2 regions of the Rhizobium sp. RSm-3 genome follow, and region 2 is predicted to be linked to the other one. Evidence: riboswitches for the same ligand, from Rfam matches in the RefSeq annotation. Region 2 holds a riboswitch; the other holds the start of a gene.
The links. A riboswitch is a leader RNA that binds a small molecule or an ion and turns the genes downstream of it on or off. The one in region 2 is predicted to bind FMN.

Region 1 (15,263 bases), on a different contig from region 2:
GTTTGCCGCGGAAGGCGCGGGCAATCAGCGTGCCCCTTGCCACATCCCCCGGCCAGGCTTCGGCCAGCGTGCGGGCAAGCGCAAACAGCACCGGACGCGTCGCCAGCGAGGCGGCGGAGCCCGCGTTCGACACCACATGACGGCAGGCATCGACGACGAGCGTGCCCGAACCCAGCAGCGCTTCCACCTCGGCCAACAATAGCGGACGCTCCTGCCCGCGCGACATCAGCCGCGCCGCCGGCGTGTCGAGCACCAGGGCGGCGGCTTCGACCTCCGCCGTCAAAGCCGGGATATCGGCCGCGCGCGCCGCAAGCCCTGCCCTGTCGAGCGCCAATCGCGCCGCCGAAGTCCGCAGGCGCCGGACGGCGATGCCAGCCGCCACCAGTTCGTGGGCAGCCCGCAGGGCCGGCGGCAGCGGCGTCGGATCGAGTGCTGCGAGCGCGCGTTCAGCCTCGTCGAGGCGGCCGATCAGCACCAGCCGGCGGATCGTGACATTGCCCGCATGGGCGGCATTGACCCTGTCGCCATGCGCTTCCAGCACCCTGCGCGCAGATTCCAACGCCTTCGGCGGCCAGATGAGATCGCGCGAAACGAGCGCGATCTCGGCCTCGGCGACCACGCAGCGCGCCCGCGCCACCGCCTCCCGCGGGCCAAAGGCGCGCGCCGCACTCTTCAACAACGCCTTGGCGCGGACGAGATCGCCGAGCTGGGCCATCGCGATACCGCGCAGCGCCAGCGCCGGCGCATCGTCGCGCAACGCCACCCGCTTCAGCGCGCCGAGTGCATCGCCCGTCGCCAGCGCCCGTGCCGCGGCTGTGATCAGCGAGTCCATTCAAATCCCGTCACACTTGTCACTCCCGCCATTTCCCTGCCCGGCCGTAATCTGCGTGAGACCGGCAGGCAACCCTGCGCCGGATGCTACGACGACAGACAGGCAAAGGAGAAGACCCCATGACGGCACAGTTGAACGCAACACGCCAGCAGTGGCTGGAAGCAAGGCTCGATCTGCTCGAGGAGGAAAAGGAGCTGACCAGGCAGAGCGATGCTCTGGCGTTGAAACGCCAGCAATTGCCGCGTGTCGGGATCGATAAGGAATACCGCTTCGACACCGAAGACGGCAACGTCTCGCTGAAAGACCTCTTCGGCGGACGTTCACAGCTTCTCGTCTATCACTTCATGTTCGGCCCCGATTATGCCGCCGGATGCCCGTCCTGCTCCTCGATCGCCGATGGTTTCAACGGCTTCTTCATCCATCTCGAAAACCACGATGTCGCCTTCTGGGCGGTGTCGCGCGCGCCGCTCGCGAAGCTTCAGGCTTTCAGGCGGCGCATGGGCTGGAGCTTCCCCTGGGCCTCGTCCTTCGGCAGCGATTTCAACGGCGATTTTAGCGTCTGGTTCAGCGCCGACGACCAGCGCCGAGGCGATATAGAATACAATTACCGGCGTGAGCCGCCCGCCCCCGAACCGCTCGCCGGCCAAATCGTGCAGCAATGGCAGCAGCCTGAAGGAGAAGGCCCGGTAGGCCAGATTGCCGCCATGACGGGCACCGATGTCATGACCTACACCCGTGACCGGCCCGGCGTCAGCGCCTTCGAACTCATCGACGGCGCCGTCTATCATAGCTATTCCAGCTATGCCCGCGGGCTGGACGGGCTCTGGGGCATGTACCAATGGCTCGACCGGGCACCCAAGGGTCGCAACGAAACCGGCATCTGGTGGCGCCATCACGACCGCTACGGCAAGGAGTAACGGAGATGCTGCTTTCCGCCCACACTCCCAAGAGAGGCGACGGCAATGCTTCTCTCAACGCCGCGGAATGGCTCTCACTGGCCGCCGCCGCAGACGGAACAGCCGTTAAGCCGAGCGGTCCTCGCCCAGGCGGCGGGATCGTCGCCCATGCTGCGGACTGGCTATCGCTCGCCGCCGCCCCAACCTTCGCGCTCATGGCGCTGCTGACGGCCGCCACCGGCAGCGCCGACATGGTCTGCACCACGACGCAGAATGCCTTCCCGATCGGCGGAATGGTGGTGATGTACCTGTTGATGAGCAGCTTCCACCTGACGCCCTGGCTGCGTCTCGCCGCCGGCTGGCGAAGCTCGAGCCGGAGGTGATGGTGCCGGCGCCGCGACATCTCCTCCGTCATTCCTGTCTGGCTTCGACCCGAGGACAGGAATGACGGAGATCGGGTGCGTTTTCGCCAAACCTTCTTCTGACGGATCAGGGCAGCGATCGATTCCTCGTTCCGTACTGCTCCGCCGTCTCTGGCTCACCACCTTTACCGACGCGCCGCATTCAGGCCTTCACCTCGATAAAGTCGATCGGCCCGCCGGCAACGTCATCGTCGAACACCGCGCATGATAGCTTGCCGCCGAAGACGCAGCCGCTATCGATATTGGTGCGGTTTCCTGTCGTCACCGGATTGGACAGTGAGGGAGTATGTCCATGCACCAAGTGTTTGCCCCAATAGTCGCTGGACTCGCCGGGAGGGTACCGTAACCAGAGAAGATCGCGCTTGGTCTGCCGTTGCAGCGGAAATTCCGGAACAACGCCGGCATGGACAAAGATGCGATATCGATCCACATGCATGAGGGGACGATCGTCAGCCCATTGCAAATGCTGAGGCAGAACCCTGCCATCATAGGACATTTCGGTTTCAAGTCCGCCGTTGCTGATCCACACGTCTCTGCTGTCGCTGTCGGCATAGGCAGCAACCATCATGTCCTCATGATTGCCTTTCAGGCAGATCCATCGCCACCGGTCGGACGTGCCGGCAATGACACAGTCGAGGACACTTTTGCTGTCTGGCCCGCGATCGATATAGTCGCCAAGGAAGACGATCGTGCCTTCGGACGCATAAGCCTCGATACGATCGATCATCCTATTCAGTGGGTCGATACAGCCGTGGATATCACCGATGGCGAACGTGTAGCGCATGTTCCAAGACTCTCGGCTGCAGTTCAACGGCCGGCGGCCAAGGCGAAGAACGCACATGGCATGGAGGCTCACTCTTACCGTCCGCCGCATCATAACAAACGCAAACCCCGCCGCCATCGCGAAAACCGACTCCATATCCGGCATTTACCGCAATTGCTTCTCCTTCCGCTTGAGGAGATCGGCCGGCGCGACTGCTGGCTCTTTCCGACTTCATCTTGAGGTGCCTCGTGAGCGCCTGGCTCGCGACACGCCGATACACCATATCCTGCCAGTTCCGATTGTCTTCCGGGCCAAAACTGTGCGATGACGCATCAACCCCAGGCACAACGGATCAAGGTGCGGCATCGGCATGAAGAAGATCGGTTTCCTCTCGTTCGGGCACTGGACGCCCTCGCCGCAATCGCAGACGCGCTCGGCGGGCGATGCACTGCTGCAGTCGATCGACCTTGCCGTCGCAGCCGAGGAGCTCGGCGCCGATGGAGCGTATTTCCGGGTGCACCATTTCGCCCGCCAGTTGGCCGCACCCTTTCCGCTACTATCGGCCGTCGGCGCGAGAACCAGCCGGATCGAGATCGGCACCGCTGTTATCGACATGCGCTACGAGAACCCGCTCTACATGGCCGAGGATGCGGGTGCCGCCGATCTCATCGCCGGCGGCCGGCTGCAGCTCGGCATCAGCCGCGGCTCGCCCGAGCAGGTGATCGATGGCTGGCGCCATTTCGGCTATGCGCCGCCCGAAGGCCAGAGCGAGGCTGACATGGCCCGCCACCACGCCGAAGTATTCCTCGAAGTGCTGCGCGGCGAAGGTTTTGCCAAGCCCAACCCGCGGCCGATGTTTCCGAACCCGCCGGGCCTCCTGCGCCTCGAACCGCATTCGGAGGGGCTGCGCGAGCGGATCTGGTGGGGCGCAAGCTCCAACGCCACCGCCGTCTGGGCGGCCAAGCTCGGCATGAACCTGCAGAGCTCAACGCTGAAGGACGACGAAACGGGAGAGCCGTTTCACGTCCAGCAGGCTGACCAGATCCGCGCCTACCGCGAGGCCTGGAAGGCGGCCGGTCACACGCGCCAGCCACGCGTCTCCGTCAGCCGCAGCATCTTCGCGCTGGTCGACGACCGCGATCGCGCCTATTTCGGCTACGGCAACGACGAGGACGACAAGATCGGTTTCCTCGACGAGAAGACCCGGGCGATCTTCGGCCGCAGCTATGCCGCCGAACCCGACGTCCTGATCCGGCAGCTCGCCGAGGACCAGGCGATCGCCGAGGCCGACACGCTGCTGCTTACCGTCCCCAACCAGCTCGGCGTCGCCTACAACGCCCATGTCATCGAGGCGATCCTGACCCACGTCGCCCCGGCGCTCGGCTGGCGCTGACACCTGCCATTTTCAACCCCGCAGATATCGCGCACGGAATTCGCGGGGACTGCAGCCTTCGCGTTCGTGAAAGATGCGTGAAAAATAAAATGGATCATCCAGGCCGATCATGGCGGCAACCGTTTCGATCTTTTCGTCGGTGGTTGCCAGCAGCTGTTTGGCATGATCCATGCGCACCCGAAGCTGAAATGCCTTGGGAGGCAATCCGGTTTCAAGCGTGAACCGCCGGCGCAGCGTGGCCGGCGACATGCCGTGCTCGGCGGCGAAGGCAGCAAGATCGAGCGGCTGCATCGCCCGCCGCCGTAGCGTTTCGACGATGTCGGCCATATCAGCCCCTGCCTGGCGCCGATCGACTGCATCGATTGCCTGTCTGGCGGCTGCGATGACGATCTGATGCAGCATCAGTGCCGCCGACGCCTGCCCAAGATTGGTATCGTCAAGCAGATCGGCATGAAGCTTGCCGAAGAGCCGCGCCAACTCATCGAGATGATGCAGGGGCACGACCGGATGGCGCTCGGCAATGATCCTCAGCCTGACGAAGTCCCGCGGGAAGGATCCTTCGAAAAGCGCCCAGCGCTCGTCCCAGCCGCCTTCGTCGGGAGCGTAGGAATGCGCGCGGTTGGGAAACAGCCAGAACAGCGCAGGTCCGGTCAGGCTGAGGCGGCCGCTGGCGGCGGTTTCCAGCCAGCCCTGCCCGCGCTCCACCAGCACGACGGCGAAACTCGGAAGTTTTCGCTCGGTCACCGCATGGCGGGCATGCTGCCTGCCGCTGCCGGTGACCGCCAGTCCGCCGGCCGCGCCAAGCGGCGTTCTATAAATGGCCTCGGCGTTTTTCATGATGAGCGAAAAGTCCATCTATGAATTTCCTCCATGTCGGTTATCCCTGCAGATCAGCTAATTGATGGCAAATCAATTCAAGCTGGGGAAGGCTGAAATGTCGATTGCCGCCAAAATCATGCAGACCCGAACACCGGAATTTCCTCTTGCCGCCCACGGCAAAAGCTTGCCGGCGGAACGGACGGGCTGGCTCACACCGACCGACCCCGCCATCGGTATCGACGCCATCCGCCGCCGTTACCAGAACGATGGCTATGTCTGGCTGAAAGGTCTTCTGCCGTGGGCCGACATCATCGACTTCCGCGGCTGGGTGTTCGAACGCCTCGCGGTGACAGGACTGGTCGAGCCCGGCAGCGATTTTTCGCAAGGGATCGCCTCGGCCACCGACGTCGACTGGAGCCTGGCGAACCGGCGCCTGATGTCGCTTGTCCGCTCCGCCGCCTATGAAGGCTTTTGCGCGCAACCACCGCTCACCCGCTTCATGGACGAATTTCTGCAGGGCATCTCCTACCTGCACAAGCGCAAGATCATGCGTTTCACTCAGCCCGGTTCGCCGACTGCCACCCCCGCCCACTACGATCTCGTCTATCTCCGCGGCGGCACCAGCCGCCTGGTGACGGCCTGGATCCCGATCGGCGATATCCCCTCGGAGATGGGCGGCCTGGTCTACCTCGAAGGCTCGCACGCACTTGGAGTCAAGATGGAGGCCGAGTTCCACGCCGCTAGCGGCGATCTTTCGCCTGAAGAGCGGATCAGCGCCTATAACAGCCGCATGACGGAAGGCGGCTGGGTCTCGAAGGATCTCCCGGATATGGCGGAGCGCTTCGACACCCGCTGGCTCGCCGCCGATTATGAGGCCGGTGACGTCGTGCTCCACTCACCTTACATGATCCACGCCTCGACCACCAACCGGGATCGCGGCCGAAGGCTGCGCCTCTCGACCGACATCCGATATCAGAATGTCGACGACGAGATCGACGCCCGATGGAACAACCACTGGAGCCTCGGCGATATGCTGTAGCCCCGTTCCAACGCCTCAATTGCGAAGTGTCGGGACCTTACAGGCGTCGTGAGCGTTGATGGTCCGAGCCTTGAATCGGTTGCATGACTGACCGACTTATGGCTGGGACCGAACCGCTCGAGTTGCCTGATGCCGCGCACGAACCTGAACGATATCCTGATCTTCATGGCCGTCGTCGATGCCGGAAGCTTTATTGCCGGCGGCCAGGCCATGGGCCTGTCCCGCTCGGCGGCGGGAAAGGCGGTCATCCGCCTGGAAGAGCGGCTCGCCGCGCGTCTGCTCAACCGCACGACAAGAACGCTAAGCCTGACCGATGAAGGGCGGGTCTTTTACGAGCACGGCCTGCAGATCCTCGCATCGGTCGACGAGGCGGAAGCGAGCGTGGGAGGCCAGAGCGGCATGCCGCGCGGCGTTCTCAGGCTCACCCTACCCGATGCCTTCGGACGGCTCGTCATATTGCCTCTGCTGGAAAAATACCTTTGGACCTGGCCCGACATCCAGGTGGAGATGAGCTTCACCGATCGTCTCGCCGACATCATCGAGGAAGGCTTCGATCTGGCGATCCGAATCGGCGCAACTGCGTCGGACTCCCGGCTGGTCTCGCATGTGATCGCCACCTACAGGACGCGCCTCTGCGCCTCGCCCTCCTATCTCGCCGAGCGCGGCGAGCCACGCGATATCGACGATCTCGCAGCCCACGACTGCCTGATTTTCACCAGCCGCAACCAAAGGCAGGGCTGGCGTTTTCGCGGCAAGGGCAGTTCCTGGATCAAGGCGCAGGGGCGCAGCCGCCTGAGGCTCGACAGCGGCGAGGCGATCCGCGACGCTGCCCGGGCGGGATTGGGCATCGCGCTCCTGCCCGATTTCCTCATCGCCGGCGATCTCGCCGCCGGGCATCTTCGGCAGGTCCTGCCCGAACTGGAAGCCGATGACACCAAGATCGTCACGCTTTATCCCGACAAGCGCCTGCTGGAACCGCGCATCCACCGTTTTATCGATCTGATGGTCGAGGCGCTGAGGGACGAGAAAGCGGGCACCCGCTCATCGTCTTGAGACGGAAGCACCGGCAACCGCCCTGTCGAAACCGCGGAAACTTTTCAGGCCAAGGGGAAAGAGGGTTGCGACGAGGTAGGCAAACCCAGTGAGCAGCAGCGCGCCGGCAAGACCGATCGTGCTGATCAGCGCGCCGCCGACGAGGCCACCGAAAGGAATGAGGGCGAAGCAAAGGGCGGCGTTCATGGAGGTGACGCGGCCGGTCAGCGGCTTGGGGATGCGCTCGAAGATCACCGCCGAGAGGATCGGGTTGAGGAAGCCCGAGGCGAATCCTGCGATGGCCAGGGTGGTAAAGACAAGGCCGAGCGGCGCATCCAACGCGGCAACGAGAAACCGCGGAAAACCGGTCAACAGGAATGCCACGGTATAGACCATCAAACGCGGCATCCGCTCACCGATTGCCGCGGCAATCGCCGCACCGGCGATCGACGCGCTGGCGAATGCCGCAAACATCGCTCCCAGCAGTTCCGGACCATGGCCGGAATCGCGTGTCCAGACAGGCAGCAGCACCGCATGATAGGCCTGATCCAGCAGATTGGTGATCGCCACCATGGCGACGATGCTGACAAGCACCGCATCGCCGCGCAGAAAGCGCCAGCCTTCGCGGAGATCGCCGAGATAGGACGCCCTTTCTGCCGATCGGGCGCCGGGTGCGCCGGATAGCTCGGGCGCACGCATTATCCCGGGGATGCCGACTGCGACGATCAGCGCGGCGGCGGCAAAGGTGGCGGCATTGACGAGCAGCGCCTGGCCCGGGCCGATCAGCCCGATCAGCGCACCGGCGCCGGCGGCACCCGCCGTCGAAGCCAGCCGCTCGATCGCGCTGGCGACGCCGGTCACCCGTTCGAGCGGCACCTTCGCGAGCCTGGCGATATCGGGAACCATTGCCTGCTTGGCGGCGTCGGAAGGACCACGCAGCACGCCCATGGCAAAGACAACGGGCAGCAGCACCGGCATGCCGAGCAGGCCGAAAAAGTCGAGCAGCGGCACCATCCCGACCACGGCCACCGAAGCGGTGTCGCAGACGATGGCGATGCGCCTGGCGCCGACGCGGTCGATCAGCGGCCCGCCGAGCGCCTTGGCGACGACATAGGGCAGCATCTCCATCATCGCCGTCAGCCCTGTCAGCACAGGGCTGCCCGTCATGCTCAGCACCAGCCAGGGAATAGCGATGGTCGATAGCCGCGTGCCGGACAGCGAACATGTCTCGGCAGCGGCGAGCGCCAGGAAAGGCCTGCCCCTCCTCACGGCTCATCCTCCCCCTCGCGATGCGGAACGCGGCCCGGATAGGGGAAGGCGTGCAGCATGACGTAGAAGGGAACCATGCCGGGATCCCGAGACGCCGCCTCGCCCAGCGGGGGGGCTGCCCGCATCGCTTCCAGGATGATGCCGGTCAGCCGTTTCGTCAGAGCCTCGGCTTGATCAGCCGTCATCGGGATGATGATGTCGTCGGCGGCCGTCGCCTTGCGCCATTCGGCCGGCAACTCGGCATATTCCTCCAACGCCTGCTGCATCTGGCCGACCTGCAGGGAGAGGGCCGCCTGACTGAAGGCGATGTCGAGATCGAGCGCCTCTCCTTCGGCCTCGCTCGGCGGCACCGAGGTCAGCTCGTGGCTGGCACGCCACCAGCGGTCGCGCCTCGATGCATGCGGCGCCTCCTCGATGAAGCCATATTGGGCAAGCTGGCGCAGATGATAACTCGTCGCGCCGCTGTTCAAACCGAGCCGCGCCGCGAGCTGTGTCGCCGTGGCAGGACCATCGATCCTGAGCATGCCGAGCATGCGCAGCCGGACAGGATGGGCGAGCGCCTTCAGCGCGGTCGGCTCGGGCACGACCCGGCTGACGGTGCGGGAGGCGGCATCTGCGGCAGGTTGGGAGCGCTGATCTTTCATGGAGCCAAATATACAATTGCAAATATATCTTTGCAAATATTTCTTTGCATAAATGGTGCGCCTGCCCGCAGGTTCAATCTTCCCGCAGGGTGAAGACCGCGCAAGGCTCGGCGATGCCGCGCAAACTCTGCTCTCCGAGCGGTATCAGCGTCGTCGCCGTGTTCGCCGCCACGGCGCCCGAGATCAGCACGCTGCGGCCGAGCGGCTTGCAAAGCCCTTCCAGCCGGCTGACCAGATTGACCGCCGGGCCGATGGCGGTGAAATCCAGCCGGTCGGCCGCGCCGATATTGCCCCAGAGGATCTCGCCGAAATGCAGCGCGGCGCCGAAGGGCAGCGGCGCCAGACCTTCCGCCTCACGCATCCGGTCGAGATGGATCATGCCGGCGCGGCTGGCCGCGACCGCCCTCAGCGCCGCCTCGCAGGCGTCGCGATCGCCCCGGGCCTCGGCGCCTGTCGTAACGGGAAAGATCGCCAGCACGCCGTCGCCGATGAATTTCAGCACCTCGCCGCCGAAGGCGTGCACGGCGCCGGCGACGCGGTCGAAATAGGCGTCGAGCGCGGCGATCATCGCATGCGGCTCGGTGACTTCAGAAAGCGCGGTGAAATCCCGCAGATCGGCGCAGAGAAGAGCGGCACGGATGGTTTCGCCGCTGCCGCGGGCGAGCGCGCCTGATTGAACCCGGGCCGCACTGCGCCGGCCGAGATAGGCTTCGAGCAGCGCCGTCCGCGCCTCCCGCGCCGCAAGTGCGGCAAGCGGCGCGGCGGCAAAACGCGCGACCTCCCGCAGCCGGGCGGCTGCATCGGGAGCGAAGGCCTCCGCCCCTGCCCCGTCGGCTATGCCCGCCCAGCCGAGCATGGGGTCATCCGGCGAAGGCCCGATCCTCTCCTCCCAGACGGGCCCGAGCCCGGCCAGCCACTCGCGGCCGGCCTCGTTCTGTGGAGCCGCAGCGAAGGCCAGCGCCTCGATGACCGCCCCGGTCTCGGCCCGCCACAGCCAGGTGCGCCGCGCGATGATCGGATGCGGCACCGAAAGCGTCAGCGCGCCGCCCGAAAGCGGCAGGCCGTCCGCCAACAGCCGGCGCCCGAGCTCGGCCAGAAACCGTTCGGGACCGGGCGAGGCCGTGGCCTCGTCAACCAGCCAGGCAAGGGGAGACGGCAGATCCATGCCCCAACATGACATCGCTCCGGGACATCAGCAAGAACGCCGCTGGCGGCCCTCTTCCTGTCGGGAATCTCATCACGGCGCAAAACGAAAAATAACACTTTAAACTTGCGCGGTTTTCATTCCATTATGCGCCGTTCATCATCGTGTGATTGAGGGGTGCGATGGGCACGATATTCTGGCCGAAAGATCCGCTGGATGGCAATGACATGACGCTGCTGACGTCGATCCTTCGGCGGTGGTGCGAAAGATATCAGGTCGAGCTGAGCGCAGAGGAGAGCAGCCGCAAGGCGAAGGAACTCATCGAATGGTATGAATTCGGCGTCAAGGATCCTGTCGAACTCGAAGAACTGATCGACAGCAAACACTGGCTCCTCAGCACGGTCTGACGCCAAGCCGCTGAAGAAAACTTCTATGAAAAGGGCCGGCGAAGATTGCGCCGGCCTCCATCGATCTGTCTCTGACCGAGACCTTAATAGTCATCCCGCCAGCGGCGGCGATACTCTCCGCGCCGATCATCGCGCCAGCGCGGACCATCCCAATCCCGGTGACGCCGCTCCCAGCCCCAGCGGGGCGGACCGCCGTAGAACGCCACCGGCGGCGGGCGTCGCCAGTTTCGCCGGCATTCGCCCCAGCGGGTCAGATGCCAGCCGCGGCCGCACGCATAGTCGACCTTTGTGACATCGCTTGTGACATTGCTCTGGACATTGATTGTCCCCATCGGCATCGCCTCAGCTGTGCCAATCGAGAGGCTGCCAGCGAGCAAGGCAGCCGCGATAGAAAGTGCCTTCATCGGAAACTCCATTTCATCCAGCCGCCCTCACCCTAGGGCGGCCAAATTGAACTGGAGATGAACTGAGCGTTCATGTTTGCGGGCAAAAAAGAAGCGCTTTCGGACGGCCGGTCGGAGCGCCGGCCAGCCGTTTTCCCGCAACGGCAACCGCTTCGGGACAAGCCTCCGGCCTGCAAAAACCGTTCATGTCCTGCCGGAAAATGAGTCGGGACCCGGGTCACGCCCGGCGGCGACCTCGATCAGCCGCCCGAGGTAATGGGCCCAGCCTTCCGCGTGGCCGGCGCATTGATCGGCGCTCGGCAGACCGCTATGGGTGAGCCGCAGCAGCGTTCCGCTCCCCTGCTCGATCAGATCGATCTCGACCAGGCTCGACCCCGGCGGCACCACCTCGCTGCCGTCCCAGCCGAAGCTGTAAGCAAGGCGATGAACCGGCACCACCTCGCGAAACGAGCCGCGCGCAAAGCGGGCGCCGGTGACGTTGACGAGATAGAGCCCGCCCGGCTGCGGCTCGACCTGCGCTTCCGTTCCCATCCAGCGCAGGATCTTTTCCGGGTCGGTCATCAACGCAAAGACCGCGGCCGGCGGCGCCGCGATATGCGCCTCGCGGTGAACGACGAGGGGGTCTTGCATCTCTCTCTCCCATGGTTGTCATGGCCTGCCCTCGCCTCGGGCGGGATCGGCGCTACGCAATTTTGACGGGGTGTCCTCATTGGAAGCATGTAGGCAAACGTGTGGGTTCAGCAAGGGCGATGGAGACATTCCTCTCCGAGGCTGGATCGTCACTATGCCCTTCGCTTACGCTCAGTGCACTCGCTCCTATCGTCGCTCGACCCCGGTCGGTGCCCTTCAGGGCAGATGAGGGGGTGAGGAGCGTCAGAGACGAACGCCTTGAGCGGCAAGCGAAAGGCATATGGCCGGGGCATACCGGAACAACCGCCTTGCCCTTCGAGCCACTCACGCCCGGACCACGCCGCATTGCACAATGAAAGCATTTCACCCTATTGCCAGCCCGCCGCCTTGCCCCTATTGTCCCCGCCGTTCTCAGGGCGGGGTGAAAGTCCCTACCGGCGGTATGCAGTTTCGATTGCGAGCCCGCGAGCGCCTTCTCAGGAAGGGTCAGCAGATCAGGTGAGATGCCTGAGCCGACGGTCATAGTCCGGATGAAAGAGAACGCGCGTTCCCACCGCCCTTGCGGCTGTCGGGGACGTTCGTGATCGCCTTGGGTGATGTGTCTGTTCGCCAAAGGAGATTACCATGACACCCACCCGCTACGCCTTTATCAAAGCCAGCTGGCACGCCGACATCGTCGACCGCGCCCTTGACGGCTTCCATCAGCTCGTTCCGCCCGAGCAGGTCGATGTGTTCGATGTTCCCGGCGCATTCGAGATGCCGCTGCTTTCCCGTGATCTTGCCGCAACCGGGCGCTATGCCGCCGTCGTTGCCGCCGCTTTCGTCGTCGACGGTGGAATTTACCGCCACGAATTCGTCGCCCAGGCCGTGGTCGATGGGCTGATGCGCGCCGGCATGGATACCGGCGTGCCGGTGCTGTCGGTTTCGCTGACGCCGCATCAGTATCAGGAAACCGAGCACCATAAGCAGATCTACCGCGCACACTTCGTCGAGAAAGGGCGGGAGGCCGCAAAGGCCGCGCTGACGATCGGGAAGACACGCGCCGCTCTTGCAGCGTAAAAGGCTGATCCTCGGAACCGAGGCGGCGGGATCGGTCCCGCCGCCTTCATCGGGTCAATTCCGACAGAATAATTGATTCGACGCCCTCGCCGCGCTGTGGTCCACTCGACCCCGACATGTATCGCCATTCTTAATGCATCCAGAACCCCAAGGAGCTGAAGATGAGCAATGCAATGCGCAGTGAACCCCCTATCGAAAATCAGAGAACACGGCCGGTCGACACCAAGCTCGAAGTGGTCGTCATCCCCGTTTCCGACGTCGACCGCGCCAAACGTTTTTACGACGGGCTGGGCTGGCGGCTAGACGCCGATTTCGCCAATGATGCCGATTTCCGGGTGATCCAGTTTACCCCGCCCGGCTCCGGCTGCGCGATCATCTTCGGCAAGAATATCACCGCCGCCCAGCCCGGCTCCGCCCAGGGGCTCTACCTCATCGTCTCCGACATCGAGGCCGCCCGCCGCGATCTCATCGCCCGCGGCGTCGAGGTCAGCGACGTGTTCCATGACGCATCAGGCGTCTATGCCGGCAAGGACGAGCCCTATCTCTTCGGACGGCTCAGGATCACCGGTCGCGATCCCGAGCACCGCAGCTACCGCTCCTTCGCCTCGTTCAAGGACCCCGACGGCAATGGCTGGCTGTTCCAGGAAGTCACCGAGCGCTTGCCTGGACGCATCGACGCCGACGAGACGGCCTTTGCAACGTCGAGCGACCTTGCCTCAGCGCTGCGCCGCGCGGCGACCGCCCACGGCGAACACGAGAAGCGCAACGGCGGCAAGCACGACGAAGGCTGGCCGGACTGGTACGCCCAATACATGGTCAGCGAACAAGCCGGCAGGGAACTGCCGCTGTAGATGGCGGTAGAGGGACGCAGACGCTCGTCGCGTCTGTGTTGCCTCTTAATAATGATGCAGTCCGCTTGCCTTTCGCTTGCCGCTCAAGGCGAGGCGAAGGACAACGGAGGACGTGCCGTGTAGCCCCCTCATCTGCCTGCCGGCAGATGAGGGGGCTACACGGCACGTCCTCCGTTGTCCCCCACTTCGCACTAAGCGCAAGCCTCGCCCACCGTCACCGCTCGAAAAAATCCCGCCACTGTTTCTCGCCAACCAGACAGTCGGCTGCGGGCGCATCCCCCGCGATCTCACGCACTGTCGCCGGCGGCCAAAGGCCGCTGATTTCAAGCACCAGCTTGCGGCGCACGGCGACCGCGAAATCCTCGATCTTGTGGACCGGCAGCACGAAGGCGCCGGGGCCGCCGATGACGCAATCGGCGTAATATTTGTCGAGCCCGTCGGGCGCATCGGAAGGCCGCAGCATGATGGCGAGGCCGTTGATGACCATGCCCGCTTCCACCGCCCTGTCGCGGGCTGGTGTCACGGGATTGCCGGAATTGTTCGGGCCGTCGCCGGAAACGTCGATGACCTCCCGCGCGCCCTGAAAGGGACTGGCGATGATCATGCTGGCGCCCTGGGCGATGGCGGTGGAGATCGAGGTGCGCCGCTGTGTGGCGACCGGCCGGGCGTCGAGCTTGTCGGCAAAGGCGATCGCATCCGCTTCCGTCTCGATCACCTGCCAGTCGATCACCGAATCCTGGACGACATAGCCCGCCCATTCGAAATAGCTGATGGCGATGCGCCCGGTCAGACCGCCTTTGACCGCATCGATGAATTCCTTGTGCTTGAGCGCCTCGACATAACCCTGGCGCTGGATGCCGATCTCTTCGAAATCCATCGACCGCGAGGTGTCGACGGCCAGCACCAGCGCCACGTCGACCTCGCTTCTCCCGATCTCAGCGACCGGGGCGACGCCGGAAAGACCCATCAGCACCGCAAGTGTCGTCAGCATTGGCTATCCAATCCCTGCGCCATTCCCAGGCGAGGCAACTGTAACACAGCTTGGCCGGCACCGGACGTGGGGCCGCCCGCGGGGCTTCAATTTTCGGTGATGGATTGGCCAGGCGAGTTGGGCCCTGAGCCGCGCTCCTTCGCGCGAGGCTCTCGTGTAGCACCGATCAGGACGCCCTCAATGCAATGGCAGCCATAACGGGTTTTTCCATGCCTTCAGCGCTTCGAGGAAAACCTGCAGGCGCAAGGGCAGGAAGCGGCGTGTCGGATAGACCGCATGCACGAATATCTCCTCGGACGACCAGTCGGGCAGCAGGCGGATGAGTTCGCCTCTTCTAATCTCATCGTCGCAATAGGTGGAAGGCAGCAGACCGATGCCATGCCCGCGATAGGTGAAGGCGCTCACCGCCTCGAAATCCCGGCTCGAGACCGGCCCCGACACCTGCTGGCGAACCGATTTGAGGCCGCTGACGAGATGCCATTCCGCTTCGCCGTTGCGGCCGTTCAGCAGCACGCACTGGTGGTGCTTCAGGTCCTCGGGCTTTGAGGGAAGCGGCCTGCCCTTCATATAGTCCGGTGCGGCGACCAGATAGCGCACGCTCTTTCCGAGCCGCTGCGCGACGATCGAGGAATCCTTGAGTTCGCCGAAGCGGATGCCGAGATCGATAT
Region 2 (15,263 bases):
GGGACAGCCCGGCACGTAGATATCGATCGGCACGATGCGGTCGCAGCCGCGCACCACAGAATAGGAATAGTGATAGTAGCCGCCGCCATTGGCGCAGGAGCCCATCGAGATCACGTAGCGCGGCTCGGGCATCTGGTCGTAGACCTTGCGCAGAGCGGGCGCCATCTTGTTGGTCAGCGTGCCGGCAACGATCATGACGTCGGACTGGCGAGGCGAAGCGCGCGGCGCAAAACCGAAGCGCTCGACGTCGTAACGCGGCATAGACAGCTGCATCATCTCGACGGCGCAGCAGGCCAGGCCGAAGGTCATCCACATCAGCGAGCCGGTACGGGCCCAGTTGATCAGCTCGTCGGTCGAGGTGACGAGGAAACCCTTGTCGGCCAGCTCATTGTTGATCTCGCCGAAAAACGCGTCGTTGCTGCCGATCGGCTTGCCTGTGGAGGGATCGATGATCCCCTTCGGCTGCTGGGCGACGAGCGGCTGATTGCTCACAGGGGCTACTCCCATTCCAGGGCTCCCTTTTTCCATTCATAGATAAAGCCGATGGTCAGCACGAAGAGGAAGACCATCATGGACCAGAAGCCGAACCAGCCGATGGCGCCGAAGGAAACGGCCCAGGGGAAGAGGAAGGCGACTTCGAGATCGAAAATGATGAAGAGGATCGACACGAGGTAGAAGCGGATGTCGAACTTCATGCGGGCGTCATCGAACGCGTTGAAGCCGCATTCGTAAGCCGAGAGCTTTTCCGAATCGGGCGCCTTGAAAGCGACGGCGAACGGCGCAATGAGCAGCGCCAGGCCGATAACGAGCGCGATAGCGATGAAGATAGCGATCGGAATATAGGAACTGAGCAGTTCAGTCATCATGTTCATCCCTGCTTGCCGGAGGCGCCAGGCGGCACATTTGGGCAAATGCCCGGCAAGCGAACGTGCGTTGCAACAAAGCCGTGGTTAGCGCAGCCGAAGCCCCGGCGCAAGAGATTTACAGAGGCAATTCGACGCGTCGCGCGCGGACATTATCAAGCAGATGCAACGATGTCGCGACAAATCCGCGCAAGCCGCCTGAAGCTGCATGCCTGACCACTGGAAACTGCATGGCTTTGAGAAGAAATGGCGCGAGTGACGGGGCTCGAACCCGCGACCTCCGGCGTGACAGGCCGGCACTCTAACCGACTGAGCTACACCCGCGCATCGATCGGCCATTTGCGGCCGCTGGGATGAAGAACACCGGACGAACGACAAATCACATTTGCGTTCTACAAGACTTGAAATGGCGCGAGTGACGGGGCTCGAACCCGCGACCTCCGGCGTGACAGGCCGGCACTCTAACCAACTGAGCTACACCCGCAATTCATTTCAAGCAGTCCGGATGCTTTCGCACCCTCACCAAAACGGCTGCCCGTTTCGATGAGCGGCTAACTACGGGGTTCGTCTTTTAGTGTCAAGCAGGTTTGGAGACAAAACCATGACAGTCGTTTGAATTGTTTCGGCAAGGCCGGCAATTCCGTTGCCCGCCATGGCACTGATGCCCGATCGAAGCCGGCGGCACAGTCGAAGTCGACATGCCCCCTCCCCTTTATCCACAGCCCGGCAGCGCTCCAGCCGCACCACAAGAAGCGGGACCGCCACCAAAAAAATCAAAAAATCTTCACAAACACTCTTGCGGTTTTGCCGCGATCCGCATAGATCACGGCCACCAACGCGGCAGGCCGATCCGGCTTCGCTCGCGATGGGCGATTAGCTCAGTTGGTAGAGCGCCTCGTTTACACCGAGGATGTCGGGAGTTCGAGTCTCTCATCGCCCACCATTCTTTTCCCTTAAGTGTGAGATAGCAGCTTTCGCAGGCGGATGCCTCAGCTGCGTCGTCATGTATTTGGAATTCCAATTGGATCCAGTGGGACGCCTGGCAGGTCGCGATGTGGCGCGGCGCCTGAAAGCCCGCGCTCCACCAGAACGGACTACTCCGGCCGCCTCGCCACCTCCTATTGGGCGAATGGATGGGCGCGGGCAAAAGTGGGAGAATTCGTCGCCCGGAAAATATCCGCGCTTGCTACACCTGGGGGTGCGCCATGAGGACTCTCTGCTCCGCTTTGACGCTATGCATCGCGATCGCCCTTTGCACGCCAAACGCCATCTATGTCAGCCTGCCCGGATACGCGTTCAAGACGAATCCGCAATGCCAGCGCCACGCACCAAAGGCGAGGTTTGACAGGAGGTGCGACTGGCCGAGACTGGGCTTCAAGGACTTCACGCCCCCGCTGGTGACCGTGCTTGGGATTTGACGACCGTCTCAGCGTCTTTGCGAATCATCGTGATCCAGTCGGGCTTGCCAGCACGACGGGATCCATCGCTTTTTGACTGCGACGCAGTTTCCGATCGTGACCAAGTGCCTTCGCTCTGAACTCCCACCAGACTCTATATAGCCCTTCGGAATCCCGAAATTGGTTGCGGGATTGAAATCATTGCATGATTTTTTCTGTCGACACCGCGCAAAGCGCCGCGGATTTCGGAATCCCGAAGCGGGGAATTTCGGGATTCCGAAGTGGCGTTCTAAAGCGCGTCGCGATCTTTCAGATTCGCTCCTGGCGCTTTAGCTCTTTGTTTTACGCATGTCGTTGCCGCAAAACCGCTGCACACTTTTGCGCGACATGCTTTAGAATCGTAACAGCCGGGCTCAGCGCCGACCATTCACCCCTTCGCCAGTTCCTTCTCCACCGCCGAAACCAGCCGCGAATCATCGGCCGTCACGTCAGGCGCGAAGCGGGCGGCGATCTTGCCGTCGCGGCCGATCAGGAATTTTTCGAAGTTCCAGAGGATATCGTCCTCGTCGCCGCCCGATATGCCATGGGATTTCAGGCGCTCGCGCATCGGACCGTCGCCTGTGGTCTTCACGCCCGATTTGGTCAGCTGCCGGTAGAGCGGGTGCTGGGTCTCGCCCTTGACCGAAATCTTCGAGAAGATGGGGAAGGTGACGTCATAGGTGCTGGTGCAGAAGTCGAGGATCTCGGCGTCGGTGCCGGGTTCCTGGCCCTTGAAATCGTTGGCGGGGAAAGCAGCGATGACGAAGCCGCGTTCGCGCTTTTCGCCATAGAGCTTTTCCAGCCCTTCATATTGCGGCGTGAGCCCGCATTTCGAGGCGACGTTGACGACCAACAGCACCCTGCCCTTGTATTCGTTGAGCGTGGTCTCACGACCGTCCACTGACTTGACAGGGATATCCAGCACGTTGCCCGTCACGGGAACCTCCAATTTTGGTCGGAACATATCCGCCAAACTTAGCGATATCGCAGCCGTTGTCATCAGCGTCTGGATCAACTCGGCGTCAACAAGAGCCGGCGCAGGCTTGCGGCCGGCGCCGGACTCAAGCCGCTCAGGCGGGGGATGTTTCCTTCACGTCGTCGAGCAGGAAGTGCACGACGAGATAATCCGTCTTGTAATGGCGACCGCTATCAGACACGGATTCGACGCTGCCGCCGTCCTTCGGGTGCCAGGCGTGGTAATGGGGGTTGGTGGTGATCAGGGTTATGGCCTTGCCTTCCAGGGCTTCCTCGCCGAGCCGGAAGCGCATCTCGGCCAGCGGCCAGATCCGCTCGTAATCCGCCATGCTGATGCGCGCCTTCAGCGCCTTGCGGTGCAGCGGCGCTTCGCCGGCCTCCGCGGGTGCTTCCAACATCACCTCCTCGGCTCCGTTGATGATGGCGTTGAACTCTTCAGGCCACATGCGTCTCATGAAATCGCTCCTCCCGGGGCTCTCGTCAGTCCACAGGTGAAACTTAGCGATTTGTTCGAAAGAAGCAAATTCCCGTCATGTGGTTGTCATCGAGGTCCGCTGCTCCTACGTTCCCCGCAGACCGCATCAGGGCCGTCAGACGCCCGCAATCCCGAGATCAGAGATGAAGACACGTGAAGACAGGCAGGCGCTCCGGGCGAGCATGCCGCGCACCCCGCTCAGCGCCCATCATATGGAAAACGCCCGTCTGCTGCCCGATCGCGGCGAGCTGCTCTACCGCATCCCGAACGGCGGTATCGGCGTCGAAGTGGGTGCTGCCTTCGGCGAATATACGGCCGAGATCCTGGAAAAGAATCGCCCGGCCCAGCTCTACCTCATCGATCCCTGGTCGATGGATCGCTACAGCTCCGGCCTCGATTCGATCCATACGAAATTCGCGGCCGAGATCGAGGCCGGCCGGCTGCATCTGATGCAGGGCACCTCGCTGGAGAAGCTCGCCGAATTCGAGGACGATTTCCTCGACTGGGCCTATATCGACACCGATCATTCCTTCGAGCTCACCTGGCAGGAACTGCTGCTCTGCGAAAAGAAGGTGAAGCGGACGGGGCGCATTGCCGGGCATGATTTCTGCACCGGCAATACGGTCAAGCCGATCGTCTATGGCGTCGTCGAGGCGGTCACCAAATTCTGCAAGGATTACGGCTGGCAATTCGAATTCCTGACGGTCGAATCACATGCGCATTTTTCCTATTGCCTGAAGCGGCTCTGATCAGCCGAAAGCGCGGCGCGATCTTTCAGATTCGCTTGGCCCGCGCTTTCGTTCTTTTTTGCGCATGTCTTTATCGCAAGACCGCTGCGCACTTTGCGAGACATGCTTTACGCCTGGCCGGAATATTGCGCGTCGCTGACCTGCTCCATCCAATCGACATGCCTGCCGTCCAGCGCTTCGTGAATGGCGATGTGCGTCATCGCCGTATCCGGGGTAGCGCCGTGCCAATGTTTTTCGCCCGGCGAAAACCATACCGTGTCGCCGGCGCGAATCTCGCTGATCTCACCGCCCCAGCTCTGGACGAGGCCCCTGCCAGAGGTGACGATCAGCGTCTGGCCGAGCGGATGCGTGTGCCAGGCGGTGCGGGCGCCGGGTTCGAAGGTGACGGAGGTTGCCCGCATCCGGGCCGGTTCGGGCGTCTCCATCAGCGGGTCCTGGCGGACGGCGCCGGTGAAATAGTCGGCCGGCGGCGTCATCGAGGGGCTGGAGCCGGCGGGTTTGATCTCCATGATCTTTCCTTTTCTATTCCATTGCGGTTGAAGCCTTACCGCGCTCCACGATATTTCAACGGGACGACCGATCAAGGCCGGATCGGCAATTGCCGCACAGTTCCCCGCCTGCTAGGCCGGTGTCTTTCATTACTTAAGAAGGATTTTTCTCATGAAACACCATGCTTTCGGCCGCATGCCCTTTACCGTCACCAATGTCGGCTTCGGCGCCTGGCAGATCGGCGGCTCCTGGGGCGATATCAGCGAGGCGGATGGACGCGCGGCGCTGAATGCCGCGCTCGATGCCGGCATGACCTTCATCGATACGGCTGACGTTTATGGCGACGGCCGTTCGGAAAAGATCATTGCCGACGTGCTGAAGGCGCGCGGCGGCGAACGGCCGATGGTCGCCACCAAGGCGGGCCGCCGCCTCAACCCGCATGTCGCCGAAGGCTATACCAAGGCGAACCTCGAAGGCTTCATCGACCGCAGCCTTGCGAATCTTGCCGTCGACAGCCTCGACCTCGTGCAGCTTCACTGCCCGCCGCGCGAGGTGTTTTACCAGCCGGAGGTCTTCGAAGGTCTCGATGCGCTGCAGAAGGCCGGCAAGATCAAGGGTTATGGCGTCAGCGTCGAAAAGGTCGAGGACGGGCTGAAGGCGATCGAATATCCAGGCGTCGTCAGCATCCAGATCATCTACAACATCTTCCGCCAGCGCCCGGACCACCTGTTCTTCCAGGAAGCCCGCCGCAGGAACGTGGCGATCATCGCCCGCGTGCCGCTGGCCAGCGGCCTTCTCTCCGGCAAGATTACCCGGGAGACCCACTTTGCCAGCGACGACCACCGCAACTTCAACCGCCACGGCGAAGCCTTCGATGTCGGCGAGACCTTTGCCGGCGTGCCCTTCGAGGTCGGCCTGCAGGCGGTGGAAGAGGTGCGCAAGCTGGTGCCCTCACGCGCCACCATGGCCGCCTTTGCACTGCGCTGGATTCTGATGACCGAAGCCGTCACCGTCGTCATCCCCGGCGCCCGCAATGGCGAACAGGCGAGAGCCAATGCGGCCGCCGCCGATCTCGCGCCGCTGTCGGCCGATGTCATGGCGGCGACACGCGAGATCTACGAGCGGCTGATCGCGCCGCATGTGCATCAGCGTTGGTAGGGCTGGAGCTGCTTGTTTTTGAGGGCTGCGGCACTACGGAGAGCCGCCCCTCATCCGCCTGCCGGCACCTTCTCCCCGTAAACGGGGCGAAGGGGATATGCCGCAACCTCTCGGTTGCCCTCCTACCTCTCGCAAGGCACGTCCCCTCTCCCCGTTTTTCACGGGGAGAGGGTTAGGGTGAGGGGCTTTTCCCCCTCTATCGCGACTCAGTTCGTGGCGCTCAGCTCCACCGGGAAGAACAGCGTCTCGCCTGAGGAATCACTGACGCCGTCATTGTCGGTGACGGCGTAGGGCTTGCCTGAGGCGTCGAAGGTGAAGCCTTCGAGCTTGTCGAGCACGTAACCGTTGGTCGCGCTCTTGAGTTCGCCGAGGAAGTCGTGGGCTTCGGTCTTCTTGACCACCGGCAGTTCGCCGCCGAGCTTGGCGGGCTTCAGCTCCGAGATCGCCACCTTGTATAGCTTTTTCAGCTTCGCGGCATCGCCGACGAGGTTGTCGCGCTCGATGATGTAGACGCTGTCGCCCTGAGCCGAAATCTCCGACAGGCCGACCCAGCCGCTTTCCGTCTTGTCGAGCGGATAGCGCACGGCGCCCCATTCCTTCTTTTTCGGATTGTAGGAGACGAGCTTGACGAAGCCCTTCTCGTCGTCACCCCACTCGCGCTGGACCGCCATCCAGAGCGTGGCGTCGTCGCCGGTGCCGATAATGGTGACGCCTTCGAAGCCGTAGCGGATTTCGTTGGCGGCGAGTTCCTTCGGCAGGGCGATCTCGGCCTTGATGTCGCCCTTGGCGTTGACGTTGTAGAGGGCGTGCGGGACGAGGCGCTCGCTGTAGCCTTCCGAGGCCAGCCAGAACGAGCCGTCGGCAGCCACCGCGATGCCTTCGATGTCGAGCTTCTGGGCTGGGGCGCCGTCGCGCTTGACGATCAGAGCGTCGGTGATGACAGCCGGCTTCCTGCTGGCATCGATCGTGTAGATCGTCGGCTGCGCGCCGAGAACGCTGTCGCTGACGGCATAGAGCATGCCTGGCTTGCCCGGCACGGCGGCAAGGCCGGAAAGGGCTGCGAAGCCGATCGGATTGCCGTCTTTGTCAGCAGAGACGATCTGCGGATAGGCTTTCTCGCCTTCCGAGCGCTGGTAGATCATCACATGCGAGCGTGCGCCGCCATCCTTGCCGAGGTCCAGTTCGTTGGCGGTGGCAAAAAGATTGCGCTGGGGAATGGCGATCCCGCCTTCCGGCGAAATGCCCGACGGCAGCAGTTGCACGAGTTCTGGATCGGCGCCGGTATCCTTATAGACGCCGACGACCGAGGCGCGCTCGGCGAGCAGGAAGAAATACTGCTCATCGCCGAATTTTGCCGCTTCGAGGCCTTCCGGCTCGACGCCCTTCGATCCCGAACGGCTTTCCGGATAGTGGCCGATATGGGCGACGGCGCGTTCGAAGGATGCGCCCGATTCGTAGAGAAGCTTGCCCGTCTTGTCGAAGATGGTGAAACCGCGCGAACCGCCCTGATAATCGCCTTCATTGGCGACGACGAGGCGGTTGTCGTCCAGCCATTTCACGGCGTCGGGCTCACGCGGCACGCCCTTCAATTCGCCGGTGAATTTCAGGGCGCCGTCACGCTTGGTGTCGATGCCGGTGAGATCGACGCTGCCGGCGGAGAAATGCGTTTTCACCTGAGCCGTATTGGCGTCGATGATGACGATCTCGTTGTTTTCCTGCAGCGTCAGGGCGATCTCGTTCAGGCCGTTGAAGGCGACGAATTCCGGCTCCGGATCTTCGGGTGCGACACCGGCGAGACCGGTCAGCGCCACGTGCTTGATGGTGCCGCAATCGACGGCGCCGTTCTTCAGCTGGAAGACGACCAGATCGCCAGCCGGCATCTGCGGGATCTTGCCGTCGTTGACCTCTTCGTCGCGCTCGTTTTCGATCGCGATGGCGCCGAGCGTCTTGTCCTTGTTGAGCGCGATCGAATCCGGCTGGCCGCCGAGATCGCAGCTGGTTTCGATCGTCTTCGTCGCCACGTCGACGATCGCCAGACGGCCCGAGGGCTTGGCCTTGTTTTCGGAGGTGTTGACGGCGACCAGCGCCTTGCCGGCGCTCGAGGTGACCGATGTCGGCTCGCCGTCCATCATCAGCGCGCCGCCTGATTTCGGGGCCTTGGCGTCGGTGATGTCGATGAAGCCGATCGCGCCGAGCGGGCTGTCGCTATAGATCAGCGTGTTGCCGTCGTCGGTCGCGGTGATGATCTCGGCAGAGCTCGGCGACAGCTTGTCCTTGGCATCAGGCAGATTCTGCGCGACCGGGAAGGACGCAATGCGGTTGAAGACCGGTTCGGCGGCGGCCGGGAAGGCAACGGAAGCGAGAAGCACGGCAGCAAGCGCTGCCTTGCGCGATGAAATGGTCATGAAATCCCCCATGTGTCGAACAGTCGAAACATGGGTTTTCTGCGGGAGCGGCATGACAGAGGCATGACAGAGGCGACATTTTGCGCCGGATCAGCTCAGGCGGGTTGCCGCTCCCTGCGCATCTCGTTGCGCATGATGAAGAGCGAGGCGGAAAGGATGAGGGCTGCTCCGAGCCAGAGGTAGCCCGCCGGCGCATAACCGAAGAACAGCCAGCCGGCGAGCACATTCAGCGGCAGCTTCAAATCGTCGAAAGGCTGGACGTAGGCGGCATCGGCTGAGGCGTAGGCAAGCGTCAGGAAATACTGCGCGACGGCGGTCAGCAGCCCCGCCAGCAGGAACAAGGCAAGCGTTGCACCCGTCGGCACTGCAAAGCCCGCCGCCAGCGCCAGCCCGCCGTTTATCGGGGTCAGCAGCACGAGCAGCCAGACGGTGATCGTCTCCGGCCGCTCGATGCCCGTCAGGCTCTTGGTGATCAGCGACGAGGCGCCCCAGAGCAGCGCCGAGAGCACCGGCAGCAGTGCTGCCCAGCCAAAGCCGTCCGACCATGGCTGCAGGATGATCATCGCACCGGTGAAACCTGCCGCGGTCGCCGCCCAGCGGGCCGGACCGACGCGCTCGCCGAGGAAAAGCCGGGCGCCGAGAATGATGAAGAAGGGCGAGGTCATCACCAGTGCGATCGCCTGCCAGATCGGCACCGAAGCAAGGCCAGCCACCCAGGCCTCGACGCCGAGCGCGGCAAGCAAGACGCGCGCGAGGTGACGCCAGGGATAGCGCGTGCGCATCGCCGCCAGGCCGAGTCTGCGAAGGAGCGGCAGAGAAAAGACAAAGGCGAAGCCATATTGCCAGAAGGCTGCCGAGGCCGAGGGAAAGGCAAGCTTCATCGTCAGCCATTGGGTGACGACGTTGAGCAGCGAAAAGACGATGCCGGCAAGGACCATCCAGAGTGCACCGACAACGGCGCGGGACGGCTCGACCGCAAGGGAATTCTGATTCATGTCTTTCATCCAAACGTACAGCGCCGCGCGTCCTTTCAGACGCGCAAAGGACGCTGTAGCACTTTGAATTGCTGCATAATTTCCTCCCTAAATCGATTCCGATTTAGGGAATTATGCAGGGACCAACATAAATCAGGACGCATGAGGCGACAGCACACTGACGCCGGCAGTCCCCTGCCCGCACGCGGCCATGCTCATTCTCTTTCATCCGGACTATACCGTCGGCTCCGGAATCGCACCGGATCTGCTGACCTTTCCCGGGCGACAGCTCGGCAAAGCGCTCGCGGGCTCGGGCCGAAACCCTTACCGCCGGTGGGGAGTTTCACCCCGCCCTGAGAACAGCTCTGTTGGTAAAACAAAGCGTCGCATGCGGCAAGCGGCGAAATCAAAAAGGGGTCCGGCAAAGCCGAACCCCTTCCAAATCCTGCGCAGCCGGTCTCGTTTACGGCTGGCGGATAATCTCAGATCAGCCGTTGACGGCGTCCTTCAGACCCTTGCCGGGCGTGAACTTCGGCACGTTGCGAGCCGGAATGTCGACTTCAGCGCCCGTCGACGGGTTACGGCCCTTCGATGCGGCACGATGAGAAACGGTGAAGCTGCCGAACCCGGCGAGACGGATGTCGCCCTTGTTCTTGAGTTCACCCTGGACAACGTCAAAAACCGCGTCAACAGCGGAAGCCGCGTCAGACTTCGTCAGTCCTGCCTTTTCGGCGACTGCGGACACGAGTTCATTCTTGTTCATGTTTCCACCCCTTTCTAAATGGTACGAAACGACTCAAAAGTAAGCTAGGCGCAGAATAGGTTTCATCAGGCCCGCCGGGAACCCAAAAGCCCTGCAAATCAAGGAAAAGCAAGCGTCTCCATGACGTTTTCACAAAAAAGGCTGGCGTTTTCGCCAGCCTTTTTCCGTCTTTTCAGCCAATGGGGCATAAATGTGGCCTGGGCCACTCAATGCGCTATGGTTGCGCCCGTCTCATCGAGGCCTTCGACCGAGGTGATGACAGGCGTTTCCACCGTGCCGTCCCATTCGATCGGCTCCGGCCGCCGGATCAGCGCATGCTTGATCACCTCGCCCATGCGGGACACCGGGATGATCTCCATGCTGTTCTTCACATTATCCGGGATCTCCGCCAGGTCCTTGGCGTTCTCCTCCGGAATCAGCACCTTCTTGATGCCGCCGCGAAGCGCTGCGAGCAGCTTTTCCTTGAGACCGCCGATCGGCAGCACACGGCCGCGAAGGGTGATTTCACCGGTCATGGCCACGTGCCTGTTCACCGGGATACCGGTCATGATCGAAACGATCGCGGTCGCCATGGCGACGCCGGCCGAGGGGCCATCCTTCGGCGTCGCGCCTTCCGGCACGTGCACGTGGATGTCGCTCTTGTCGAAGCGCGGCGGCTCGATGCCGAAATCGACAGCACGCGAGCGGACATAGGAGGCCGCTGCCGAGATCGATTCCTTCATGACTTCCTTCAGATTGCCGGTGACCGTCATGCGGCCCTTGCCCGGCATCATCACGCCTTCGATGGTCAGCAGTTCGCCGCCGACTTCCGTCCAGGCAAGACCGGTGACAACGCCGACCTGATCCTCGCCCTCGGCTTCGCCATGGCGGAAGCGCGGGACGCCCAGATAGTCGGAGATGTTGGCAGCCGTCACATGCACGGACTTCGTCTTGCCCTTGATGATCTCGGTGACCGCCTTGCGGGCGAGCTTCATCAGTTCGCGTTCGAAGCTGCGCACACCGGCTTCACGGGTGTACTGCTGGCTGATCGCCATCAGGGCGTCGTCGCTGACCGAGAATTCTTCCGGCTGCAACGCATGTTCCTTGATGGCCTTCGGCAGCAGATGCCGCTTGGCGATCTCGCGCTTTTCATCTTCGGTGTAGCCAGCGATACGGATGATCTCCATGCGGTCCATCAGCGGCGCCGGGATGTTCAGCGTATTCGCCGTGGTGATGAACATCACGTCCGACAGGTCGTATTCGACTTCCAGGTAGTGGTCCATGAAGGTCGAGTTCTGCGCCGGATCCAGCACCTCGAGCAGCGCCGAAGACGGATCGCCGCGATAGTCCTGGCCGAGCTTGTCGATCTCGTCGAGCAGGAACAGCGGGTTGGACTTCTTGGCCTTCTTCATCGACTGGATGACCTTGCCGGGCATCGAGCCGATATAGGTGCGGCGGTGACCGCGGATTTCGGCTTCGTCGCGAACGCCGCCCAGCGCCATACGGACATACTCGCGGCCGGTCGCCTTGGCGATCGACTGGGCGAGCGAGGTCTTGCCGACACCCGGAGGGCCGACGAGGCACAGGATCGGACCCTTGATCTTGGTGGCGCGGGCCTGCACGGCCAGATATTCGACAATACGCTCCTTGACCTTGTCGAGACCGAAGTGATCGGCTTCGAGGATCTTCTCGGCATTGTTGAGATCGGCCTTGATCTTCGACTTCTTGCCCCAGGGAATGCCGAGCAGCCAATCCAGATAATTGCGCACGACGGTGGCCTCGGCCGACATCGGGCTCATCTGACGCAGCTTCTTCAGCTCCGCATCGGCCTTTTCACGGGCCTCCTTGGACAGCTTGGTCTTGGAGATGCGCTCTTCCAGTTCGCTCATCTCGTCGCGGCCTTCCTCGCCGTCGCCGAGTTCCTTCTGGATCGCCTTCATCTGTTCGTTCAGGTAGTATTCGCGCTGGGTCTTTTCCATCTGGCGCTTGACGCGCGAGCGGATGCGCTTTTCGACCTGCAGGACCGAAATCTCGCCTTCCATGAAGCCGAGGGCCTTTTCGAGGCGGGCCTTGACGCTGGTGGTTTCCAGCATCTCCTGCTTCTCGGTGATCTTGATCGACAGATGCGAAGCAACCGTATCGGCGAGCTTGGAATAGTCGTCGATCTGGCTGGCAGCGCCGACCACTTCAGGCGAAATCTTCTTGTTGAGCTTCACATAGCTCTCGAATTCGGAGACGACCGAACGCGACAAGGCTTCCAGTTCGACCGGATCGTCATGCGGCTCCTCAAGCACGTGGCCGAGCGCCTCATAGAAATCCTCGCGGCTGGTATAGGTGTCGATCTCGGCGCGGGCGCGGCCTTCGACCAGAACCTTGACGGTGCCGTCGGGCAGCTTCAAGAGCTGCAATACGTTCGCCACGGTGCCGACCTTGTGGATCGCGGAGGGATCCGGATCGTCGTCACTGGCGTTGATCTGCGTCACGAGCATGATCTGCTTGTCGGAACCCATGACCTCTTCGAGCGCACGGATCGACTTTTCCCGTCCGACGAACAGCGGCACGATCATATGCGGGAAAACCACGATGTCGCGCAAAGGCAGAACAGGGTAGGCAGTACTGCTCGCTACAGACGTTTTCTTCGTCATTTTTAAGTCCTTTCCATCGTCCCGTTGCCGGGCTCTCTGCACGGCCGCTTGGGACCGGCCGCACTCTCACTTGTTGCTACAAGTGGAGGTTCTGACTACGCTTTTCAAGCCACGCTAACGCCCGCGTTCCCCGGATGTGACAGCTTTATTACAACGGAACGCCAACACTATGAAGCGCGTGGCTGGACCGGCGCTTACCATTTTTGATCGGCTAAAATACAAGCGCCGACAATGGGCTTACGGAATCACGGCATCATTGCCCAACCACTCTTCCTTGCGCAACATCGGCCCCTTCCCAACATCGGCAAAGTCAATTCCGGCTCCCACCGGCAAAATACTAACAGTGCCTCGGATGGTTTTTCAAATAGAAAGGGGCCTGCCGATGGCAAGCCCCCAAAATAATCGTGCGAAAGCGCAAAAGGTTACGCCGAAGCGTTGGCCTTTTCTTCCTGACGATCGGCATAGATGTAAAGCGGACGGGCTGAACCGCGCACCACTTCCTCGGAGATGACGACTTCGCGCACGCCTTCCAGCGTCGGAAGTTCGAACATCGTGTCGAGCAGGATCTTCTCCATGATCGAGCGAAGGCCGCGGGCGCCGGTCTTGCGGACGATCGCCTTGCGGGCGATTTCGCGCAGGGCATCCTCGTGGAAGGTCAGCTCCACGTCTTCCATCTCGAACAGCCGCTGATACTGCTTGATCAGCGCGTTCTTCGGCTCGGACAGGATCTGGATCAGCGCATCCTCGTCGAGATCCTCGAGCGTCGCCAGAACCGGCAGACGGCCGATGAACTCGGGAATGAGACCGAACTTGACCAGGTCTTCCGGCTCCAGCTCGCGCAGGACTTCGCCGACGCGGCGGTCGTCCTGGGCCTTGACGGTCGCGCCGAAGCCGATCGACGTCTTCTCGCCGCGGGCGGAGATGATCTTGTCGAGACCGGCAAAGGCACCGCCGCAGATGAACAGGATGTTGGTCGTGTCGACCTGCAGGAATTCCTGCTGCGGGTGCTTGCGGCCGCCCTGCGGCGGAACGGAAGCGACCGTGCCTTCCATGATCTTCAAGAGCGCCTGCTGCACGCCCTCGCCCGAGACGTCGCGGGTGATCGACGGATTGTCGGACTTGCGCGAAATCTTGTCGACTTCGTCGATGTAGACGATGCCGCGCTGCGCGCGCTCGACATTGTAGTCGGCCGACTGCAGGAGCTTCAGGATGATGTTTTCGACATCCTCGCCGACATAGCCGGCTTCGGTCAGCGTCGTCGCATCGGCCATGGTGAAGGGAACGTCGATGATGCGGGCGAGCGTCTGGGCGAGATAGGTCTTGCCGCAGCCGGTCGGGCCGACCAGCATGATGTTCGACTTCGCCAGCTCGACTTCGCCGTTCTTGGAGGCGTGCGCCAGGCGCTTGTAATGGTTGTGAACGGCGACCGACAGGATCTTTTTCGCCTGCCGCTGGCCGATGACATATTCGTCGAGAACCTTGATGATGTCCTGGGGCGTCGGAACGCCGTCGCGGGACTTGACCATCGAGGACTTGTTCTCCTCGCGGATGATGTCCATGCACAATTCGACGCATTCATCGCAGATGAAGACGGTCGGCCCGGCAATCAGTTTCCGGACTTCGTGCTGGCTCTTTCCGCAGAACGAACAATAGAGTGTGTTCTTGGAGTCGCCGCCGTTGCTGCCGCTGACCTTGCTCATATCACTTTCCTTCCAGCACGCCGCATTTCAAGGCGAAATCGCGGTCCACTCAATCAGCTCCTGGCGGCACTCCGTTATCGGAGCCTTTGCCGAGAAGGGCTTCAGGGGGTACGAATCGGGCCCAATTATGTCCGGGTTCCGGCGGCAACGAATTCCCCTTCGAATGCCGAATGCTATGTCATAAAAATTCAACATAGCATTAATGGCTACTATTAGCGTCTTCGTCGCCAGTTGAAAGCCTTGTTCGATCACAAATGAGATAGAACTGTGGCGACGAAAACACCATCCCAATTAATTACTAGGCCTGCTCGCCTTCCATTTCGAGGCGCGAGGTCAGAACCTTGTCGATCACGCCCCAGCCCTGGGCTTCGTCCGCATCCATGAAATGGTCACGATCGAGCGTCTTTTCAACTTCCTCGTAGGTGCGGCCGGTGTGCTTGACATAGACCTCGTTCAGGCGGCGCTTCATCTTGAGGATGTCGCGGGCGTGGCGCTCGATGTCCGAAGCCTGCCCCTGGAAGCCGCCCGAGGGCTGATGCACCATGATGCGGGAATTCGGCGTGGCGAAGCGCATGTCCTTGTGGCCGGCGGCCAGCAGCAGCGAGCCCATGGAGGCGGCCTGGCCGATGCAGAGCGTCGAAACCGCCGGCTT

Region 1: linked by a shared signal. The riboswitch ahead of BBJ66_RS09370 (6,7-dimethyl-8-ribityllumazine synthase) and the one ahead of ribN (riboflavin transporter RibN) in region 2 are both predicted to bind FMN.

Annotation. Positions count from the first base shown of each region.
Region 1 is NZ_MAWZ01000006.1:168,874-184,136, forward strand. Features, by position in the region: gene BBJ66_RS09300 (DNA-binding protein) at 1-832, opposite strand, end outside; gene BBJ66_RS09305 (DUF899 domain-containing protein) at 952-1,749, shown strand; gene BBJ66_RS09310 (hypothetical protein) at 1,755-2,111, shown strand; gene BBJ66_RS09315 (metallophosphoesterase family protein) at 2,293-2,934, opposite strand; gene BBJ66_RS09320 (LLM class flavin-dependent oxidoreductase) at 3,284-4,306, shown strand; gene BBJ66_RS09325 (helix-turn-helix transcriptional regulator) at 4,319-5,143, opposite strand; gene BBJ66_RS09330 (phytanoyl-CoA dioxygenase family protein) at 5,241-6,164, shown strand; gene BBJ66_RS09335 (LysR family transcriptional regulator) at 6,294-7,217, shown strand; gene BBJ66_RS09340 (MFS transporter) at 7,206-8,465, opposite strand; gene BBJ66_RS09345 (ArsR/SmtB family transcription factor) at 8,462-9,109, opposite strand; gene BBJ66_RS09350 (adenylate/guanylate cyclase domain-containing protein) at 9,183-10,274, opposite strand; gene BBJ66_RS09355 (hypothetical protein) at 10,436-10,660, shown strand; gene BBJ66_RS09360 (GCG_CRPN prefix-to-repeats domain-containing protein) at 10,744-11,064, opposite strand; gene BBJ66_RS09365 (SRPBCC family protein) at 11,248-11,694, opposite strand; FMN riboswitch at 12,098-12,240, shown strand; gene BBJ66_RS09370 (6,7-dimethyl-8-ribityllumazine synthase) at 12,319-12,753, shown strand; gene BBJ66_RS09375 (VOC family protein) at 12,915-13,604, shown strand; gene BBJ66_RS09380 (DUF1194 domain-containing protein) at 13,819-14,595, opposite strand; gene BBJ66_RS09385 (LysR family transcriptional regulator) at 14,773-15,263, opposite strand, start outside.
Region 2 is NZ_MAWZ01000035.1:261,970-277,232, reverse strand. Features, by position in the region: gene BBJ66_RS24240 (NuoB/complex I 20 kDa subunit family protein) at 1-507, opposite strand, end outside; gene BBJ66_RS24235 (NADH-quinone oxidoreductase subunit A) at 498-863, opposite strand; tRNA gene BBJ66_RS24230 (tRNA-Asp) at 1,111-1,187, opposite strand; tRNA gene BBJ66_RS24225 (tRNA-Asp) at 1,271-1,347, opposite strand; tRNA gene BBJ66_RS24220 (tRNA-Val) at 1,731-1,806, shown strand; gene BBJ66_RS35830 (hypothetical protein) at 2,069-2,281, shown strand; gene BBJ66_RS24210 (glutathione peroxidase) at 2,688-3,236, opposite strand; gene BBJ66_RS24205 (hypothetical protein) at 3,370-3,729, opposite strand; gene BBJ66_RS24200 (class I SAM-dependent methyltransferase) at 3,893-4,498, shown strand; gene BBJ66_RS24195 ((R)-mandelonitrile lyase) at 4,606-5,007, opposite strand; gene BBJ66_RS24190 (aldo/keto reductase) at 5,159-6,145, shown strand; gene BBJ66_RS24185 (esterase-like activity of phytase family protein) at 6,352-8,550, opposite strand; gene ribN (riboflavin transporter RibN) at 8,646-9,554, opposite strand; FMN riboswitch at 9,738-9,889, opposite strand; gene hupB (DNA-binding protein HupB) at 10,012-10,287, opposite strand; gene lon (endopeptidase La) at 10,494-12,911, opposite strand; gene clpX (ATP-dependent Clp protease ATP-binding subunit ClpX) at 13,334-14,611, opposite strand; gene clpP (ATP-dependent Clp endopeptidase proteolytic subunit ClpP) at 14,910-15,263, opposite strand, start outside.